One region of the Brucella oryzae genome, then DNA from elsewhere that is predicted to be linked to it. Evidence: riboswitches for the same ligand, from Rfam matches in the RefSeq annotation. Region 1 holds a riboswitch; the other holds the start of a gene.

Region 1 (9,128 bases):
AATAAAACGCGCCGGCTTCGACCTTTAAAAATGTCATCGGCTATCCAGAAATGACGGCCGCTTTTTTAACGTTTGACATAATTCCGCCGAATATCTATTATTCTATAGTTAGATAGAATATTGGATTCTGACATATGGTTACAAACAAGGAACTGGAAGCTGCAGCGTCAATGTTCAAGGCGTTGTCAGACCCGCTAAGGCTTAAAACCCTGATAACCCTCTCTGAAAAAGAGTGCAGTGTCAGCGAGTTGTCCGAGATCGAAGATGAAAAGATCGGCACCGTTTCGGCCCGGCTAAAGGTTCTTCTTGCCGCACGGTTGGTTCAGCGGCGAAAGGAAGGTCAGAACGCCATTTACTCTATTGTCGATCATCATGTCCTCGCCATGGTCAACAATGCCATTGACCATGCATGCGAAAATCACTGAACGAAGAGAAGGGTGATATAATGACCAATTGTAATCTGCCTCATCATGCAAATCATGACCATCAGCATGGCCCGAACTGTGGTCACATTGCGGTGAAGCATAATAATCATATCGACTATCTTCACGATGGTCATCTGCATCATCCCCATGGTGATCATGTCGACGAACATGTCATCGAAATCAGCGCCACAAATCCAGATGGATGTAAGCCATTGACAGATTCCGTCGGTCATGACCACGACCATGTTCACGGGCCAAATTGCGGCCATGAGGCAGTTCCTCATGGTGATCACATCGATTATTTGGTGAATGGGCGTTTGCATCATCAGCATGGTGACCATTGCGACGATCATGGTCCGCTGGAACTAGGAAGCGCTTGAGTTCAGATCAAAGCAATTTATGCTTATAGGCAAGAAATCTTAAAAGCGCCGTGCGCCCGGAGGGTCGCACGGCGCTTGATATTGTTCAGATAATAATCGCGTTCAAAAATCCTTTTCATGTTTCGCGTTTCTGCCTTGAGGTTCTTCACATGCGGGGCAAACCATGGCTGAGTGCTGCTGTTCGATCCGACCAATTGGGCGTCCTCTGCTGGAGGTGCGCAAGGGCGAATGATGGGCCGTGCCGTTGGCTATGGACGAAGCCCGGATGACATCGTCATCCTGCCAGGTATCAGCGCAGCGATTGGATCCACAACGAGAGAAACAGAATTGGTCTGGGAAGAGCTCGAGGCTTTAACCAGCACGGTGGTTGGCCTGACACGTCTTTCGGCGAGGTTTGCCGGCCATGATCTTAGTGGCGTCCCGCTTGATCGGCCGCTGACAACGAACGATTTTCCTGATCTCAATGAGGTGGAGGCCTCGAAAAGCCGCGTGATCGGCTACATCGACATGACGCTCAGAGAAAGCCTGCACTTAGGCAGTTGCTTCGGAAATTGGCTGGTGCGCGGCGACACTTCGTTGCAACAGGAACGCCAAAACAGGTCGCTGACACCATCGAAGACTGGTTCAAAACCGGAGCCGCTGATGGTTTCAACGTGATGCCCCCATCTTCAACAGCCAGCTTGCATTGTTCGCGGAGGAAGTCGTTCCAGTCCTTCAGAAGCGCGGTCTGTTCCGTAAAGAATACGAAGGGAGCACGCTACGGTCGCATTTTGGCCTCGGCGCTGTTGTGCGGCCTCAACAGCTCGCAAGGTCTGCTTAGCTGTTGATTGCCGCGCTGAAATGCCTGACATATGACTGCATAGTCCGACCACGGTTCGCGCGCAAACAACCTTGGAGAACCAACTGTCATCACGGGGTCAACAACATCGTGCTGAACATGACCTCGCCGAAATTCGCCCATGCTATGCGGTTCGCACTGACTCAAGATGATTTCGCTCTTCCGCGCGGCAGAGCATGGTAATCCCGGTTCTGAACGTTGTGGTGGGTGCTTGAGCTTCCATTCGTGCGTTGGACCAGATTTTGAACAGGTTCCAGATTGCGGTGTTGTCATTTCCTTTCGGAGCCAAGGCGGCTCCAAAAGGAAACAGATCGTCGCAGGTCAGGCCGTAGCCTTATGGTCCGCGCCTTCGGCCAGCGTTTTCAGCAGGCCGCAAGCACCATGTTGTTGATAGCGCCGATCCAGCCGCGCCGCTCGGGATTGATCTCGCCGTCCGGCCAGAAGGCGACCCGCTCGCCCACCGTGCTGGCCAAAAGATCGAAAATGCCCTCGACGCTATCGGCGGGGATGCCGCCGGAGAACATGACGTTCTGGCATAGCTGACACATTTGGTCTTTTTGTTGAAGAAGCGATACAGGCAATCTTCGGCCTTTAAGCTGAAGACTCGTTATTGCCGTAATAGAGTTTGCCGAGTTGGATGGGACCGCGTCCCTGACTGCGGCGGTGGATATTCGTGTCACGCAAGGAATAAACGCAGTCGCAATATTCTTGCTGGTAGAATTCCTCGCGCTTGGAAATCTCGATCATCCGGGCAGAGCCGCCGCCTTTACGCCAGTTATAGTCCCAATAGGACAGGCCCTCGTAGGGTGCCGCGGCGCGTTTGCCGCAATCGTTGATCTGCGCCATGTTTTTCCAGCGCGAGATGCCGAGCGACGAAGTCATCATCGGAAAACCGTTCTCATGGGCATAAAGGGCGGTCCGTTCGAAGCGCATGTCAAAACACATGGTACAACGAATGCCGCGTTCCGGTTCCCATTCCATTCCCTTTGCTCGGGCGAACCAGTTGTCCTTGTCATAATCGGCATCAATGAACGCAACGCCGTGTTTTTCGGCAAAGCGGATATTCTCGTCCTTGCGCAGTAGATATTCCCGCTCGGGGTGGATATTGGGATTGTAGAAGAAAATCGTATAGTCGATGCCGGAGGCCAGCATTGCTTCCATCACTTCGCCGGAGCAGGGGGCGCAACAGGAGTGCAGGAGCACTCTCTTCTCGTCGCCGGGCAGGGTCAATTCGGGGCTTTGAACTTCCATCATCGCGACACACCTTAAAGCCGGCCGCAGGCATAGCGGCCGGATAAACGAACAAACGCTCCGTATCAATCAATGTACGAAGCGACGGTATCACCCTTACGGAAAGGCCGCTCCTGACACGCTGCCCGCAGTCAGAACAGGTGAACGATCCGGGCAGGTTTCCTGACTTGCGGTTCTTCGCTCTTCCCGGCGTACTGTGCGCCAGTGGCATATCGGGTTGGCTCGCCGTCTACAGTTGCGGGAGCAGCTCCGGATTTGGACATGGCCCTGACCGGATTCCCTTTTACCTGGAGTTTCCTCCGGCACCTAGATCATTATGAGAAACAGCACAAGCGCCAGCGACTGTCAATTTCAATCGTTAGGCCATGCTGTCTGGCTGAGTTTACCTACCTGCGCGACCTAATGCCGATAATGCATGTAAGGTGGGCGGGTGGGAAATGCAGGCGCGAAGAATTCAATTTCTTCGTCTATAACTTAAAGATATAAACATTTCTTTATGTGCTCTTGACATTATGTGCCCGATGCATGAAGAGTAACGATGCTTAGGTTCTCCGGTTGTCGCTTTTGACATGCCGGGGCTAAGAGGGAAGTCGGTGCCCCGTCTCATTCGGGAAAGCCGGCGCTGCCCCCGCAACTGTAAGCGGTGAGCGGATGTCCAGAATGTCACTGGGGTTTAACCCGGGAAGACGGACGAAAGCTATGACCCGCGAGCCAGGAGACCTGCCTTTGCAAAATAACGTCCACGGGCGGGGTGTCCCGGTGTGCCGTAGCGAAGGCCGCGTAGCGGTCTTTATTGCTATGCGTTCGCTGACCCATGCCCCCAACTTTTTGGGGTGAGTCATGTCTCAAACCGCAACTCCAGTCGCCGCAAAAGGCGGGTCACTTGTCGATTACCAGGAAATCACGGGGCATAACGACATTACGTTTCGCCTCAAGTCCCTTCGTTTTGACGAAAACTATCACCCCTCAGACACCACGCGTATCACGACCAACTTTGCTAATTTGGCCCGAGGGGAGAATCGCCAAGAGAACCTCCGTAATGCTCTGAGGATGGTCGACAATCGGTTCAACGCTTTGGCGCATTGGGATAATCCGAAGGCGATCGTTATTCTGTGGAACTTGAAATCATTTCGGTCGAAATCAATATCGATGCGGAAGGCAATAGGGATGCTTTCCCACTGATTGAAATTCTGAAAACGAATATCGTCGATCGGAAGACAAATGAACGCATCGAAGGCATTGTTGGGAACAACTTCTCTTCTTATGTTCGAGATTACGACTTTAGCGTCGTTCTGCCCGACTATAACAAGGAACGCTCCACGTTCAGCGTTCCAGAGAACTTCGGCGATCTGCATGGGAAACTATTCAAATGTTTCCTTAACTCAAATGCATACAATGAGCATTTTCGGAAACCACCAGTTATCTGCTTAAGCGCTTCAAGCAGTAAGACCTATCACCGGACTGGTAATTACCATCCGGTGCTGGGCGCAGAATATCAGCAAAACGAATTATCTTTGACTGATCAATATTTTCAAAAAATGGGATTGCAGGTACGCTTCTTCATGCCGCCAAACAGTGTTGCGCCTTTCGCTTTCTATTTTGTTGGCAACCTCCTTGATGACTATACCAATCTTGAGCTTATTGGCACAATCAGCACGATGGAAACTTTTCAGAAGATCTATCGGCCCGAGATTTACAATGCCAATTCGGTAGCTGGGGCTTGCTTTCAGCCAAGCCTGAAACACGAAGACTATTCACTGACACGCATTGTCTATGATCGCGAAGAGCGAAGCCGACTGGCCGTTGAGCAGGGACGATTCGCTCAGGAACAATTCATGACGCCGTATAAGACCGTCCTGGAGCAATGGTCTGCCAATTACACCCTTTGATGAGCCAAAAGATAAGGTTACCTATCATGAAAAGACTATTGCCTACGTCGACCGCTGGCAGTTTGCCAAAGCCTTCCTGGCTTGCAGAACCTGAGAAGCTTTGGTCCCCATGGAAGCTGCAAGATGATAAATTGATCGAGGGCAAACGGGATGCCTTGCGTTTGGCACTATATGATCAGCAGCAGGCGGGCATTGATATCGTTAGTGACGGCGAACAGACGCGTCAGCATTTTGTCACGACATTTATCGAGCACCTTGATGGTGTTGACTTTGAAAAGCGTGAAACGGTCAGAATCCGCAATCGTTATGATGCCAGTGTGCCGACAGTCGTTGGCGCTGTGTCTCGGCCGAAGCCGGTTTTTGTTGAAGACGCCAGGTTTTTACGTAAACAAACTGCTCAGCCGATCAAGTGGGCTCTTCCGGGTCCAATGACCATGATCGATACTCTTTATGATGTTCACTATAAAAGCCGCGAGAAGTTGGCGTGGGAGTTCGCGAAGATACTCAATGAAGAAGCTAAAGAACTGGAGGCTGCTGGCGTCGATATCATCCAGTTCGATGAGCCTGCGTTCAATGTGTTCTTTGACGATGTCAATGATTGGGGTGTTCCTACCCTTGAGAAGGCAATCGAAGGTCTCAAATGCGAAACGGCCGTTCATATTTGCTATGGATACGGAATTAAGGCCAACACTGATTGGAAAAAGACACTTGGTTCTGAGTGGCGACAGTATGAGGAATCTTTCCCCAAGCTGCAAAAGTCCAACATCGACCTGATCTCGCTGGAATGTCAAAACTCACATGTTCCGATAGATTTGATTGAACTTCTCCGAGGCAAGAAGGTGATGGTCGGGGCTATTGATGTTGCGACCCAAACCGTTGAGACTCCCGAGGAAGTTGCCAACACTCTGCGAAAAGCACTTCAGTTTGTTGATGCTGACAAGCTTTATCCCTGCACCAATTGCGGGATGGCTCCGCTGCCGCGACAAGTAGCACGCGGCAAATTAAGTGCATTGGGTGCAGGTGCTGAAATCATCAGAAGAGAGCTTTCGGCATAATCCTTGCTGAATGACATGAGGCCGACATGAACGTTATGAACCACCGCTTCGAAAATGTAGATAAAACTGCGTTTCGTAATGGCATGTCGCGCCTCGGCTCCGCCGTCAGCGTTGTTACAACGATATATGAAGGCAAGAGATACGGCTTTACAGCTTCAGCAGTCTGTAGCGTTAGCGATACACCAGCAACACTTCTCGTCTGTCTCAATCGCGGAAGCTCTTGCTTTCAAGCCTTTGAACGTGCCCGCCACCTCTGCGTCAACACGCTTATGCCAGGGCAGGAGGACATCTCAGACCACTTTGGCGGAAGACTTCCAACGAAAGACCGTTTTGCGATAGGGAATTGGCGGGAAGGTCTGACGGGTACTCCGGTCTTGGAAAACGCGTCTGTCAGCTTTGAGTGCGAACTGACCAATGCGGTTGATGAGGCAACGCATCGCATCTTCTTCGGGCGCGTGATCGATATTCGTGAACACGAGGAACAGGCAACACTGCTCTATTGCATGCGTCGCTATCTCAATGGCTAGCCAGCTGATACGAGGGCTCCCTTAATCCCAGAGTTTCTGAATGCATCCCGCAAAGTCCCATCCTGTTTGTCCTCTGCCTGCTTCAATTGAAATTCTGCCCAGGCAAATACCGACAAGCGATCAGCTCAGAGCGTTGCTGCCCTCAGGCACGCTTGTTTATCTGGCCGACGTTGGAGCGCCAAGAACGAATGCCGAAATGCTGGTCGCCGCGCAGCGCCTACGAGAGGTAGGCTGCATTCCGGTGCCTCATGTTGCAGCACGGCGGATCAAAAGTCGCGAAGCTTTGGAGAGGCGCATAAAGGAACTTACAGAACTGGCTGGGGTGAACAATGTTCTTGTGGTTGGCGGTAGTCTCGCCACGCCTTTAGGTCCGTATAAAAGCACAATGGATATTTTTGAAACCGGAATCATAGACCGGTTTGGCATTAAGGATGTTTCTATCTGCGGACATCCGGAGGGAAGTCCGGATTTCACAGAGGTATCGGCGATCGAAGCTCTCAGGCAAAAGCAGGCATTTGCTGAGCGAACCGGCGCGCGTCTGCGTATCGTGACGCAATTCTGCTTCGATCCCGCCCGTGCCTTAGCTTGGGCGGCAAGCCTAGCAAAAGTCGGTGTCGATCTTCCTGTCCATATTGGTGTGGCAGGCCCGGCTAAGTTTGCCACGCTGATCAGGTATGCAACACTTTGCGGCGTTGGAAACCCCCTGTCGATGCTGACAAGAAGCGCGGGCAATATCATGTCGCTCGCGACCGGCTACTCGCCAGAAACCTTTGTTTTGCCGATCGAGAAAGAACTGGCAACTCTTGCTCGACCGACTATATCGCAGTTGCATATATTTCCGTTCGGTAGCCTCGAAAATGCGTTAAGCTGGCTGCGCAGGCGGGGATCTTGGTAAACCGACCTCCTAAGCACCGGGAATATCGTTCTACAGGTTCGCGAATTTATGGAGCTGGTCGACGCCCTCGCGGCTTCCCGTATATTTTTGCGGGAAGCCGTCAAGTGCTGTCAGACAGAAGCAGGTTCCGGCACAATGGTTTTCACGATGGAGGCGTCGAGGGCCTCGTAATCTGCAAGACCGATTGTGTCATAAAGCTCTGCACGTGTTTGCATGTCTCCGAGGACAGACTTTGTCGATCCTTCCACCTTGAGCGTATCGTAGAGCCGTTCTTGCGCTTTGTTGGCGATTCGCAGCGAGGAAACGGGCCAGATGATCATCCGATATCCCATTTCTTCGAATTCGGATGCCGTAAAGAATGGCGTTCTTCCGAATTCGGTCATATTTGCCAGAAGAGGCACCCCGGGCATTCGGCGGGCAAACTCGCGAAACATATCGGCATTGGTCAGCGCTTCCGGGAAGATGGCATCCGCACCCGCTTCCAAATAGAGCTTGGCGCGCGCCACAGCGCCGTCGATACCTTCGCTTGCTGCGGCATCGGTGCGAGCGATCAGGTACAGATGGCGACGCGCTTTGGCGGCAGCGGCGACTTTTGCAGCCATATCATGCGCGTCTGCGAGTTTTTTATCGTTGAGATGGCCGCATTTCTTTGGAAGCAATTGGTCTTCTATATGAACTGCACCGGCACCGGCATCTTCGAACGTGCGTACCATATGCATGACATTGAGCGCTTCACCATAGCCAGTGTCACCATCGACAAGCAAAGGCAATCCACTTGCCCGTGCGATCTGGCGGATGAAGAAGGAAACCTCATCCACTGTAATCATGCCGAGGTCCGGTATTCCCATCGAGGCGGTCATGGCAGCTCCAGAGAGGTAAAGCCCGACAAAGCCCGCCTTTTTAGCCTGAAGGGCCGCCATTCCGTTATGCGCACCAGGTAGCTGGAGAATAGATCGCTGATCCAGAAGTTTTCTGAAACGTATGCCAGCGGGTTCTGAAGCGAGATCAGATGCAACAAGATAAGTCATGATAATTCCTTAGGCGGCATGTGGTTGAGGAACACGGGAAGTGCCGCGACGCTCAATAGGAATGAAGGCTTTGTTCTCAGGGCCGACATAGTTTGCCGAGGGGCGGATAATCTTGTTGTCGACACGTTGTTCGATGACATGGGCGGCCCAGCCCGAGGTCCGCGCAATGACGAACAGGGGGGTGAACATGGCTGTCGGAACACCAAGCAGATGATATGAGACCGCACTGAACCAATCGAGATTGGCGAACATGTTCTTGGTGTCCGCCATTGTCTTTTCGATGCGGTCTGCAATGTCGTACATGCGCGTTGAGCCTGCTTCGTTTGAAAGGCTGAGCGCTATCTTCTTGATGACTTCATTGCGTGGATCGGCAACCGTATAGACAGGATGGCCAAAACCGATAATGACTTCCCTGGCCTCCACGCGACGGCGAATGTCTGCCTCTGCTTCGTCAGGGTGGCTGTAACGCTTCTGGATTTCGAAGGCCACTTCATTGGCCCCGCCATGTTTCGGGCCGCGTAGAGCGCCGATTGCGCCAGCAATTGCAGAATACATATCCGAACCTGTTCCGGCGATGGAGCGTGCCGTGAAGGTCGAGGCGTTGAATTCGTGTTCCGCATACAGGATCAACGAGGCATGCATGGCTTGTACATGAGAGGCACCCGGTGACGTCCCATGCAGGAGGTGTAGGAAATGCCCGCCAATCGAGTCATCGTCAGTCTCGACATCGACACGACGGCCATTATGCGCAAAATGATGCCAGTACAGCAACATTGAACCGAGAGAAGCCAGAAGGCGGTCCGCAATATCGCGTGCGCCCGAATGATTATGGTCCGAGGC
Region 2 (9,128 bases), on a different contig from region 1:
GCATTGGTCGGGCCTGCCGTCAACGCACGCATCAATGCATCACCGTCCACGGGCAGGTCAGCGACGGGATAGCCGCCCTTCGCCATAGCGTGCAGTACTTCAACCGTTCCGGCTGGCGTATCGAGCCCTACCCCGTTTCCAAGCCGTCCGTCACGGTTCGGATAATTCGCGAGGATAAGCGCAACACGTCTTTCATCAGGTGATTTCCGCTTCAAACGCACCCAGTTTGCAGCAAGTTGCGCCACAAAGCCCACGCGGTTTTCATGCGGCTCGTGTGTCACGATATTCGCTTCCACTGCCGCATCGAACTGTTTTGCAGACTTGAAGGATACGGCACGCGAAAGCACACGTCCGTCCACTTCGGGCAAAGCGACATTCATCGCCAGATCGCGCGCCAACAAGCCCTGCTGTGATGTTTCCCAAACTGCCTTCGGCGTGCCGGAGAAAATCACCTGCAACACCATATTGCCGCGCTTATCGAGTACAGTCGGCTTGCGCTCCGCCCCCGGCGAAGAAATTGCAAACCCCGTGGCATTCAAAACGATATCCGGCGGACAATCCTCGAACAGACCGTCGACGACCGCGGCAGACAATCGATCCTTGAGGCTCGAAACGAATATCGGAAGCGGATTGAGGCCCTTTGCCTGCAAAGCAGCAATCAGCGCATCGACGGGCTGCGTCTGTCCGCTTTGCACCAGCGCCCGATAAAAAATAATGCCCGCGACAGGTGCGTTTGCATCGCTCCAGTGCTTGCGGATGCTGTCCAGCGACAAGACATGCTCTCCCGGCCACCACAGACCAGCCTTGAGCAGAGGTGCAGCACTTTCCGGCTTCTCGGAACCCGCAATCAGCGCAGCGCAGTAGTGAAGGAATGCGCCGGTATTCGCAGCCCCGCCCTCGATCAGATACTGCCAGAGTTCATTTCGCTCGTGCGCAGAGATCGTCGAAAACCGGTCCAGCCCGTGATCCGGCTTGTCGTCTCCCGGCAATACGGCAATCTTGATACCGTGATTGAGTGCGCAAGCATGCAGCGCTTCCAACCCGTAAGGCCAGTATGTCTCGCCACCAATGATGCGCACCACGATGAGGCTCGCATATCTGGCAGTACGCTCCACATAAGCGTCCACCGACATGGGATGGGTAAGACTCAAGAAATTGGCCAGTCGCAAGCTTGGCAAATCCGGCGCAAGTCTGTGTGCCGACGCCAAACTGGCCAGTTCGGTATCGGCAGCGGAAAGGAACAATATCTCTCCCGGCGTCTGGCCGAGATCGACGGCTTCATTGCCGTCGCTGATTGTTCCTTTCTGGGCAAGAAGAAGATGCATTGGTCAGACAGCGTCTTTCACGGCCTTGGCGATGGCTGCTTCATCGATGTCGTGCAGCCCGATCACGACCAGTCGCGTGGATCGCGCCTCATCCTTGCCCCATGGACGGTCGAAATAATGCTCGATGCGTGGGCCGACTGCCTGCACGACCAGACGCATCGGCTTGCCCGGCACATCGACAAAGCCCTTCAGGCGAAGAATATCGTGTTCCGCAATGACCGCTTTCAGCTTTTCCGTGAACAGCTTGGGATCGGCCACAGAGCCCGCTTCGAGCACGAAGCTCTCGAACTCGTCATGATCGTGCTCATGTCCATCTGCATGATGGATTTCATGGTGGGATTTGCGGTTGGTGATGTCGTCTTCAGTGCCAACGCCAAGGCCGAGCAAAACGTCAGCTCCAAGCTTGCCAAAGCTCGCAGGAACCATATTCACCCGGCGCGACGAACGCTCGGCCACATCGGCCTTAACACCGTCGAGCATTGAAGCGTCAATCAGATCGGCCTTGTTGAGGACAATCAGATCGGCTGCATGAATCTGATCCTCAAAAAGTTCCTCTAAAGGGCTTTCATGGTCAAGAGATTCGTCCGCTGCGCGCTGTGCATCCACCTTGTCGTGGTCATCGGCAAAACGACCTTCGGCAACGGCTGCCGCATCAATCACGGTTACCACACCGTCGACGGTTACCTGCGTCTTGATTTCCGGCCAGTTGAATGCGGCGACGAGTGGCTGCGGCAATGCCAGGCCGGAGGTCTCGATCACAATATGATCTGGACGATCAGCGCGATCCAGAAGCTTGGTCATGGTCGGGATGAAATCATCGGCAACGGTGCAGCAGATACAACCATTATTGAGTTCAATCACATCTTCTTCACGGCATGCTTCGATACCGCAACCTTTCAGAATACCGCCATCGACACCGAGATCACCGAACTCATTGATAATCAACGCGATGCGTTTTCCGTCAGCGTTTTCCAGCAGGTTGCGGATCATCGTCGTTTTGCCCGATCCGAGAAAACCGGTGATGACTGTTGCGGGAATTTTCTGTCCCTGCATCGATTTATCCCTTCATCTTGAGCGGCAGCCCTGCCGCCATGAAATAAACTTCATCCGCAACCGCGGCCACTGCCTGGTGCAGAAAGCCTGCATGATCGCGAAATTCCCGTGCCATGCGATTTTCCGGCACGATCCCAAGTCCAACTTCGTTCGAAACAAAAACCACAGACCCGGCAAGGTCCGGCAGCATAGCGACAAGACTTGCCGTCTCAGTTGCTATATCGCGCTCGGCCATCATCAGATTGGTCAGCCACAGGGTCAAACAATCAACCAGCACGAACCGATCCGCAGCAACATGCAATGTTAGTGCGCCAATGAGATCGAGCGGCTCCTCTACCGTCTGCCATTCTGAACCACGGCGGTCGCGGTGAATGGCTATGCGGCTTTCCATTTCCTTGTCGAAGGCGCGTCCTGTTGCCAGATAGAGCGGCTGAAGCCCCGAGGACACGACCATCTTCTCGGCATAGGATGACTTGCCCGAACGGGCTCCGCCAAGGACCAGAACCGATTTTCCCGGCGAAGCCATTTTCATCAACCCTCAATCTCGGACGACGCATAGTGCTGGATGAACCAGCCGAGCGCGAGGCCGATCACCGCCCACATAAACAGGTTGGTCGCCAGCGATGCGACCGCATATTGCGACGCAAGCAGCGCGGGAATGGGAGACGAAATATCTTCCGGATGCGGTGCACCATAGAGATGCGGAGCCATAATCAGCACTAGCCCAAGAATCTTCGCCCAGATTTCCTGGCGTAAAACGATGAGATAGAGCCCCAGACCGCTCAGCACCACGGTTGCAATCCACCATAGCTGACGTTCGGCCAGATCGGCCGCCGGCATTGCCGGCAATTCCGGTGACAATCCCAACGCGGGCAGAAAGGCGACTGCAAAAAAGCCAGCAACACCCCAATAGATGCCGTTCTGCGCCGTAATGCGACGCCCGAGAAGCAAGGCCACGCCACCGAGCAGCAAGGCAAAACCCGCGCCTGCCACGAGATTCGCAAGGATTGTATTGCCCAACCGTCCGAACGGCAGTTCGGCTCCTTCTACTTCAGCATCTGCGGCAGTGGCACCATGTTCATGCGGCGTGGCTTCCGCCTCGCCATGGCTGTGACCACCGCCAGCATCTTCATAGGTTTCGGCCTGCAGGATCAACGGTACTGTCTTCAAATACATGGCTGGAGTAATCAACAGCCCGGCCAAAAGACCGGCAGCAAGCGTCGCCAACAAATAACGGATCAACATTTCTGTCCCTCAATAGCAATTTCGCGCCGATGGCCGTCCGCCATCGAGCCTTGCTCAACTTCAATTCTCAAAAAGGTTAGGCTGCTCAGTGGCAGGGAAAACCATAAGAATGGCGCGTATCGTGTGCTGAATCGTGCAGCGTATCGGAATGGGCAAGCCCTACGCCGTAAATCAGGAACGCGCCGAGAAGCAGAGAAACGACAGCTGTGCCCAGACGGGCAGCAAGCGGCATTGCGAGTGTGCTGGAAACAGAATCTTGAGTACGTGCAGCCATGACAACCTCCGTGCAGGCAGCAGGGAAAAACCTCCCATGGGGTTCAGGCTCTATGCCTTCACGCAACAGGCAGGTCTCCTGGCTCACGGGTCGCGGGGATTGAAGCTACCTTCCCAGAAGCCTTTAATGCTTCCAGTGGTTACCGGTTGCCCGGCTTGCTTCATCCCTCTCCGCTCTACAGTCGCGGGGTCGGCTGCGATAAAGACGCCCGGATTGGGTCCGTCCGTCGCATTCCCTTTTTGGTATCGCCGGGATTCGTCCCGGCAAAGACCTGTTGCATGGTTTTGACACTAGGCTTTCGCCCCATCGGCGTCAATCGCGACCGATGATTGACTACCTCATTTCAAATTAAACAATGCATCGATATCGAGACAGGCTTCCAGCTCCTCGGACAGTTCATCCAGCGCGGCCTCGACACTGGCACGATAACTCATCTGGCTACCGCTCACACCAAGCCCCTGCAAAAATCTCCGACGGAACTCGTCAGCACTAAAAACACCATGAAGATAAGTCCCCATGATCCGCCCATCTGGAGATACCGCTCCATCATCATGCTCGCCAATACGGGCAAATGGCCTCACCATATCCTGTCCGATCGTGCGCCCGATATGAATTTCATATCCGTCCAGCGGCACATTATGGAGAATCGAGGTCGCCTGCACATTGCGGACAACTTTTTCAGGTTCCATCAACGTTTCAACATCGAGAAGCGCCAACCCATCGATATCGCGCACATGGCCCTCGATACCGGTCGGGTCGCTGATGTGGCGACCAAGCATCTGGAACCCACCGCAGATACCAAGCACATAACCGCCCCGTTTCACATGGGCAAACAATTCCAGATCCCAGCCATTGTCACGAACCGCCTGCATATCGGCTATCGTAGACTTTGTTCCCGGCAGAATGACAAGGCCCGCATCGCCGGGAATACTCGATCCAGGCGGCACCATGACTACTTCTACATCCGATTCAGTTTTTAGCGGATCAAGATCATCGAAATTGGCGATGCGCGGCAACATAGGCACCGCAACCACGAGTGACTTCTTTTTTCCGCGTACTGCACGCTCAAGAACAACCGAATCCTCGGCTGGCAGTCGCGATACTGCTTTCAGCCACGGAACCACGCCGAAAGAACGCCAGCCGGTAAACTGGGTAATGGCAGCCAGCCCGTCATCAAAAAGCGAGATATCGCCCCGGAACTTGTTGATCAGAAATCCGCGAACCATGGCGCGGTCCTGTTGGGAAAGAATAGTGTGCGTGCCGACGAGAGAAGCGATAACGCCGCCCCTGTCTATATCGCCAACGAGAACGACCGGGACATCGGCCTGCGTGGCAAATCCCATATTGGCGATATCGCCAGCCCGCAGGTTGATTTCAGCTGACGACCCCGCCCCTTCCACAAGCACAAGGTCCGCGCCTTGGCTGATCCTGGCAAAGGATTCCATGACAGCCGCCATGAGCTGCGGTTTCAACTCCTGATAATAGCGCCCACGCGCTTCGCCCCGCACCTGCCCCTGTACGACGACCTGACTACCCATGTCAGTCTGCGGCTTGAGAAGCACCGGGTTCATATGAACAGACGACGGTACACCACAAGCCAGTGCCTGCAACCACTGAGCTCTGCCGATTTCACCGCCATCGTCGCTAACCGCCGCGTTGTTAGACATGTTTTGGGGTTTGAAAGGGCGAACATTGAGACCACGGTTACGTGCGACGCGGCATAATCCGGCAACAAGAACACTTTTGCCGACGTCCGAACCCGTTCCCTGAAACATGATTGCGCGTGCCATAAACTGCTGCCTAGCTTAAACTGAACTCGCTGGCAACGGGACCGCACGCGACGAACGTCTATGCAAAAATGCGCATCAGTTTATTACAAATGTGAGCAACATTATTCCAATGGAGCGTTGGCAGCCCTCCACCGTTATGATCTAGTCCGGGGGAAGAGCTGCGGTGCTACAGGGAGGAAACCATGGATGCTGCCGACCAGAACCAGTTCGAACTGAATGAAGATCAGCTTGCCATTCAGGATATGGCGCGAGCCTTCGCCAGTGATCGCATTGCCCCATATGCATTGCAATGGGATCGTGACAAACATTTCCCGGTCGATGTACTACAAGAGACCGGTCCGCTCGGCATGGGTGGCATCTATGTACATGAAGATGTCGGTGGCTCAGCACTCAAGCGGCTGGATGCAGTGCTTATTTTTGAAGCGCTGGCGACCGCGTGCCCCGCATTTTCGGCCTTTGTCTCTATCCATAACATGGCCGCATGGATGATCGACACTTTCGGCAACAACGAACAGCGCCAACGCTTGCTGCCGAAGCTTACATCGATGGAATCGCTTGCCAGCTACTGCCTGACCGAGCCCGGATCAGGTTCGGATGCGGCTGCGCTTAGAACACGCGCTACACGCGATGGTGACTATTATATTCTCAACGGCTCCAAGCAGTTCATTTCCGGTGCAGGCGCCACAGATGTCTATGTGACTATGGTGCGTACCGGCGAGGACGGTCCCAAGGGGATTTCCACCATCGTTGTGCCAAAAGATGCACCCGGCCTCTCTTTTGGCGCAAATGAATTCAAGATGGGCTGGAATGCACAACCGACAAGAACCGTTGTTTTCGACAATTGTCGCGTTCCAGTTGAAAACCTTCTCGGTGAAGAAGGCACCGGCTTTCGCATAGCGATGGCAGGGCTTGACGGCGGCCGGCTCAATATTGCCGCCTGCTCGCTCGGCGGCGCACAATCAGCACTCGACAAGTCACTGGATTATTGCAGTCAGCGCAAGGCCTTCGGCCAGACTATTGACCGTTTTCAAGCACTGCAATTCCGCCTGGCGGACATGGAAACCGAACTCTCGGCGTCACGCCTGCTTCTTTACACTGCTGCCAGCAAGCTTGACCGCAAAACGCATGATGCGGGCAAATGGTCCGCCATGGCCAAGCGCTTCGTCACCGATACGGGTTTCAATGTGGCGAACGAAGCACTGCAGCTTTTCGGCGGCTACGGATATCTGCATGAATACGGGATCGAAAAGCTTGTTCGCGATCTGCGCGTGCACCAGATTCTTGAGGGTACAAACGAGATTATGCGTGTCATCATTGCGCGCCAGATGATCGGACGTTGATTTTAAAGTGCATCCCGAAAAGTGTGAAACGGCGTTCGGATAAGATGTACGCACTTCCAGTTAACAACCGCCAAGGGAGGAATTCATTATGGCCACAATAGCATTTATCGGCCTTGGCAATATGGGCGGTCCGATGGCCGCCAACCTCGTGAAAGCCGGTCACACCGTCCGCGGCTTCGACCTCTTGCCGCAACATCTTGATGAGGCGAAGGCCAATGGCCTCTCGATAGCTTCGAGCGCGCAGGATGCAGTCGCTGACGTCGACGTGGTCATCACCATGCTGCCAGCCGGAAAGCACGTTCTCTCCGTCTATGAAGATATTGCGCCCAAAGCCCGAAAAGACTCACTTTTCATCGACTGCTCCACAATCGATGTGGATTCGGCACGCAAGGCACATGAGTTGGCCGCAAGCCACGGACACCTTTCCATTGATGCGCCTGTTTCCGGCGGCACCGGTGGCGCTTCGGCGGGTACGCTGACTTTCATGGCTGGCGGCAGCGACGAGGCGTTCAAACGCGGAGAGCCGATCCTGCAACCGATGGCTGGAAAGATCGTTCATTGTGGTGGCGACGGTGCAGGGCAAGCCGCAAAAATATGCAACAATATGATTCTCGGCATATCGATGATCGGCGTCAGCGAGGCCTTCGTCCTGGCTGAAAAACTGGGCCTGTCCCATCAGGCACTCTTCGATGTGGCGTCAACATCATCGGGACAATGCTGGTCGCTGACGACCTATTGCCCGGTCCCGGGTCCTGTTCCGACATCCCCGGCAAACCGCGACTATAAACCCGGCTTTGCGGCAGCTTTGATGCTGAAGGACCTCAAACTTTCACAGGAGGCTGCCCAAAGCGCTGGCGCGGAAACACCGCTTGGTGCACATGCACAGGAACTTTATAGTCTTTTTGACGGTGAAGGTCATGGCGGCGAAGATTTTTCAGGCATCATCAACTACCTGCGCGCCAAATCCGGGGCAAAATAAACAATTGCCAATGCAAAAAATTTGCATTGTTTAGATTTGCTTAAGTCTCTGATAACCGTACGGTAACGATGTTGGGCTAGAAAGGAGCACGAGACGGGTTTACCCCAGCTCGACGCTCCGGATCTGGTACTGCGTACCGGAGCTCAGTATATCCCGCCAGTGTATTGTTCGGCGGAGATGCCATGCGTAATTGGCAAAACCGTGCACCTCTGGCAGCGCGGTTTTTGCCATTTAGGCCTACGAATAGTTGCCTGAATCTGGCCCGTTGCTCTTCATCCTGCAAAATTGCACAATTACACGCCTTTGTTACAGAGCTTTCAGAGCTGTCCGATTGAAATCTGGACATAATCCTGTGAAATGCAAAGCGCTTCTAATATAGCCTGCTATGCAGGTAATTTTTAAATCAGGGCAATGAGTTTGACCGCACAACGATCAGCCACCGCTGTTTCCACTGCCGACAGGAGGCTTTTCGGCCTGCCTTTGGCTGTAGTTTTCGTGCTGTGCTATTTCGCGTTCCAGACTATTCTTGTCACCGTCGTTTCCAACGGCGCCGGCCTCGATGACGCCGAACAACTCGCCAATATCGGTTATCTGGACTGGGGGTATGGCGGATCGCAACCCCCTCTTTATACATGGATTACCAATCTGGTAGCGTCAGTATTAGGCACATCAATGCTCACGCTCCAGATCGTCAAGTTCAGCATTCTCGCAAGCCTTTTCCTGAGCGTTTACGGTGCCATGAGACTGCTCGGCTTCTCGCGTATTGTTGCCTCGGCCAGCATGCTCGGACTGTTCCTGATTCCGCAAATCGGATGGGAATCGCAACGCGCACTGACGCATTCGGTTGCGGGGACAGCGGGTTGCGGCTGGGCCTTTCTCGCCTTTGCCTGGCATATGCGCGCGCGCCATACAGGCTCTGCCGCCGCACTTGGCGTCGCCATGGCTGCCGCACTCCTTGGAAAGTTTAACGCATCATTCTTCCTGATCATGTTGATTGTGACGGGGCTTTTGATTCCCGAGTACCGCAGGATACTGCTCTCCAAACTGAGCATCGTCACAGTCCTGGCATTTGCGATCTGCTTCGGACCAACAGCATTCTGGATGCTAGCGCACAAATCCAGC

What was found. Region 1 has a riboswitch for cobalamin ahead of JNC70_RS15940 (epoxyqueuosine reductase QueH). Riboswitches for the same ligand answer to the same signal wherever they lie in the genome.
Positions count from the first base shown of each region.
Region 2: linked by a shared signal. The riboswitch ahead of JNC70_RS08600 (CbtB domain-containing protein) and the one ahead of JNC70_RS15940 (epoxyqueuosine reductase QueH) in region 1 are both predicted to bind cobalamin.

Region 1 is NZ_JBHEEO010000016.1:14,424-23,551, forward strand. It holds gene JNC70_RS15915 (class I SAM-dependent methyltransferase) at 1-5, shown strand, start outside; gene JNC70_RS15920 (ArsR/SmtB family transcription factor) at 171-425, shown strand; gene JNC70_RS15925 (hypothetical protein) at 419-694, opposite strand; gene JNC70_RS15930 (hypothetical protein) at 1,034-1,462, shown strand; gene JNC70_RS15935 (hypothetical protein) at 2,006-2,191, opposite strand; gene JNC70_RS15940 (epoxyqueuosine reductase QueH) at 2,235-2,897, opposite strand; cobalamin riboswitch at 3,030-3,219, opposite strand; cobalamin riboswitch at 3,422-3,636, shown strand; partial or broken gene JNC70_RS15945 (DUF1852 domain-containing protein) at 3,813-4,783, shown strand; gene JNC70_RS15950 (methionine synthase) at 4,810-5,838, shown strand; gene JNC70_RS15955 (flavin reductase) at 5,865-6,365, shown strand; gene JNC70_RS15960 (methylenetetrahydrofolate reductase) at 6,406-7,260, shown strand; gene prpB (methylisocitrate lyase) at 7,371-8,288, opposite strand; gene prpC (bifunctional 2-methylcitrate synthase/citrate synthase) at 8,298-9,128, opposite strand, start outside.
Region 2 is NZ_JBHEEO010000006.1:206,053-215,180, reverse strand. It holds gene cobN (cobaltochelatase subunit CobN) at 1-1,325, opposite strand, end outside; gene cobW (cobalamin biosynthesis protein CobW) at 1,329-2,378, opposite strand; gene cobU (bifunctional adenosylcobinamide kinase/adenosylcobinamide-phosphate guanylyltransferase) at 2,383-2,904, opposite strand; gene JNC70_RS08605 (CbtA family protein) at 2,910-3,623, opposite strand; gene JNC70_RS08600 (CbtB domain-containing protein) at 3,709-3,897, opposite strand; cobalamin riboswitch at 3,949-4,187, opposite strand; gene JNC70_RS08595 (cobyric acid synthase) at 4,236-5,687, opposite strand; gene JNC70_RS08590 (isobutyryl-CoA dehydrogenase) at 5,870-7,027, shown strand; gene mmsB (3-hydroxyisobutyrate dehydrogenase) at 7,116-8,006, shown strand; gene JNC70_RS08580 (glycosyltransferase family 39 protein) at 8,418-9,128, shown strand, end outside.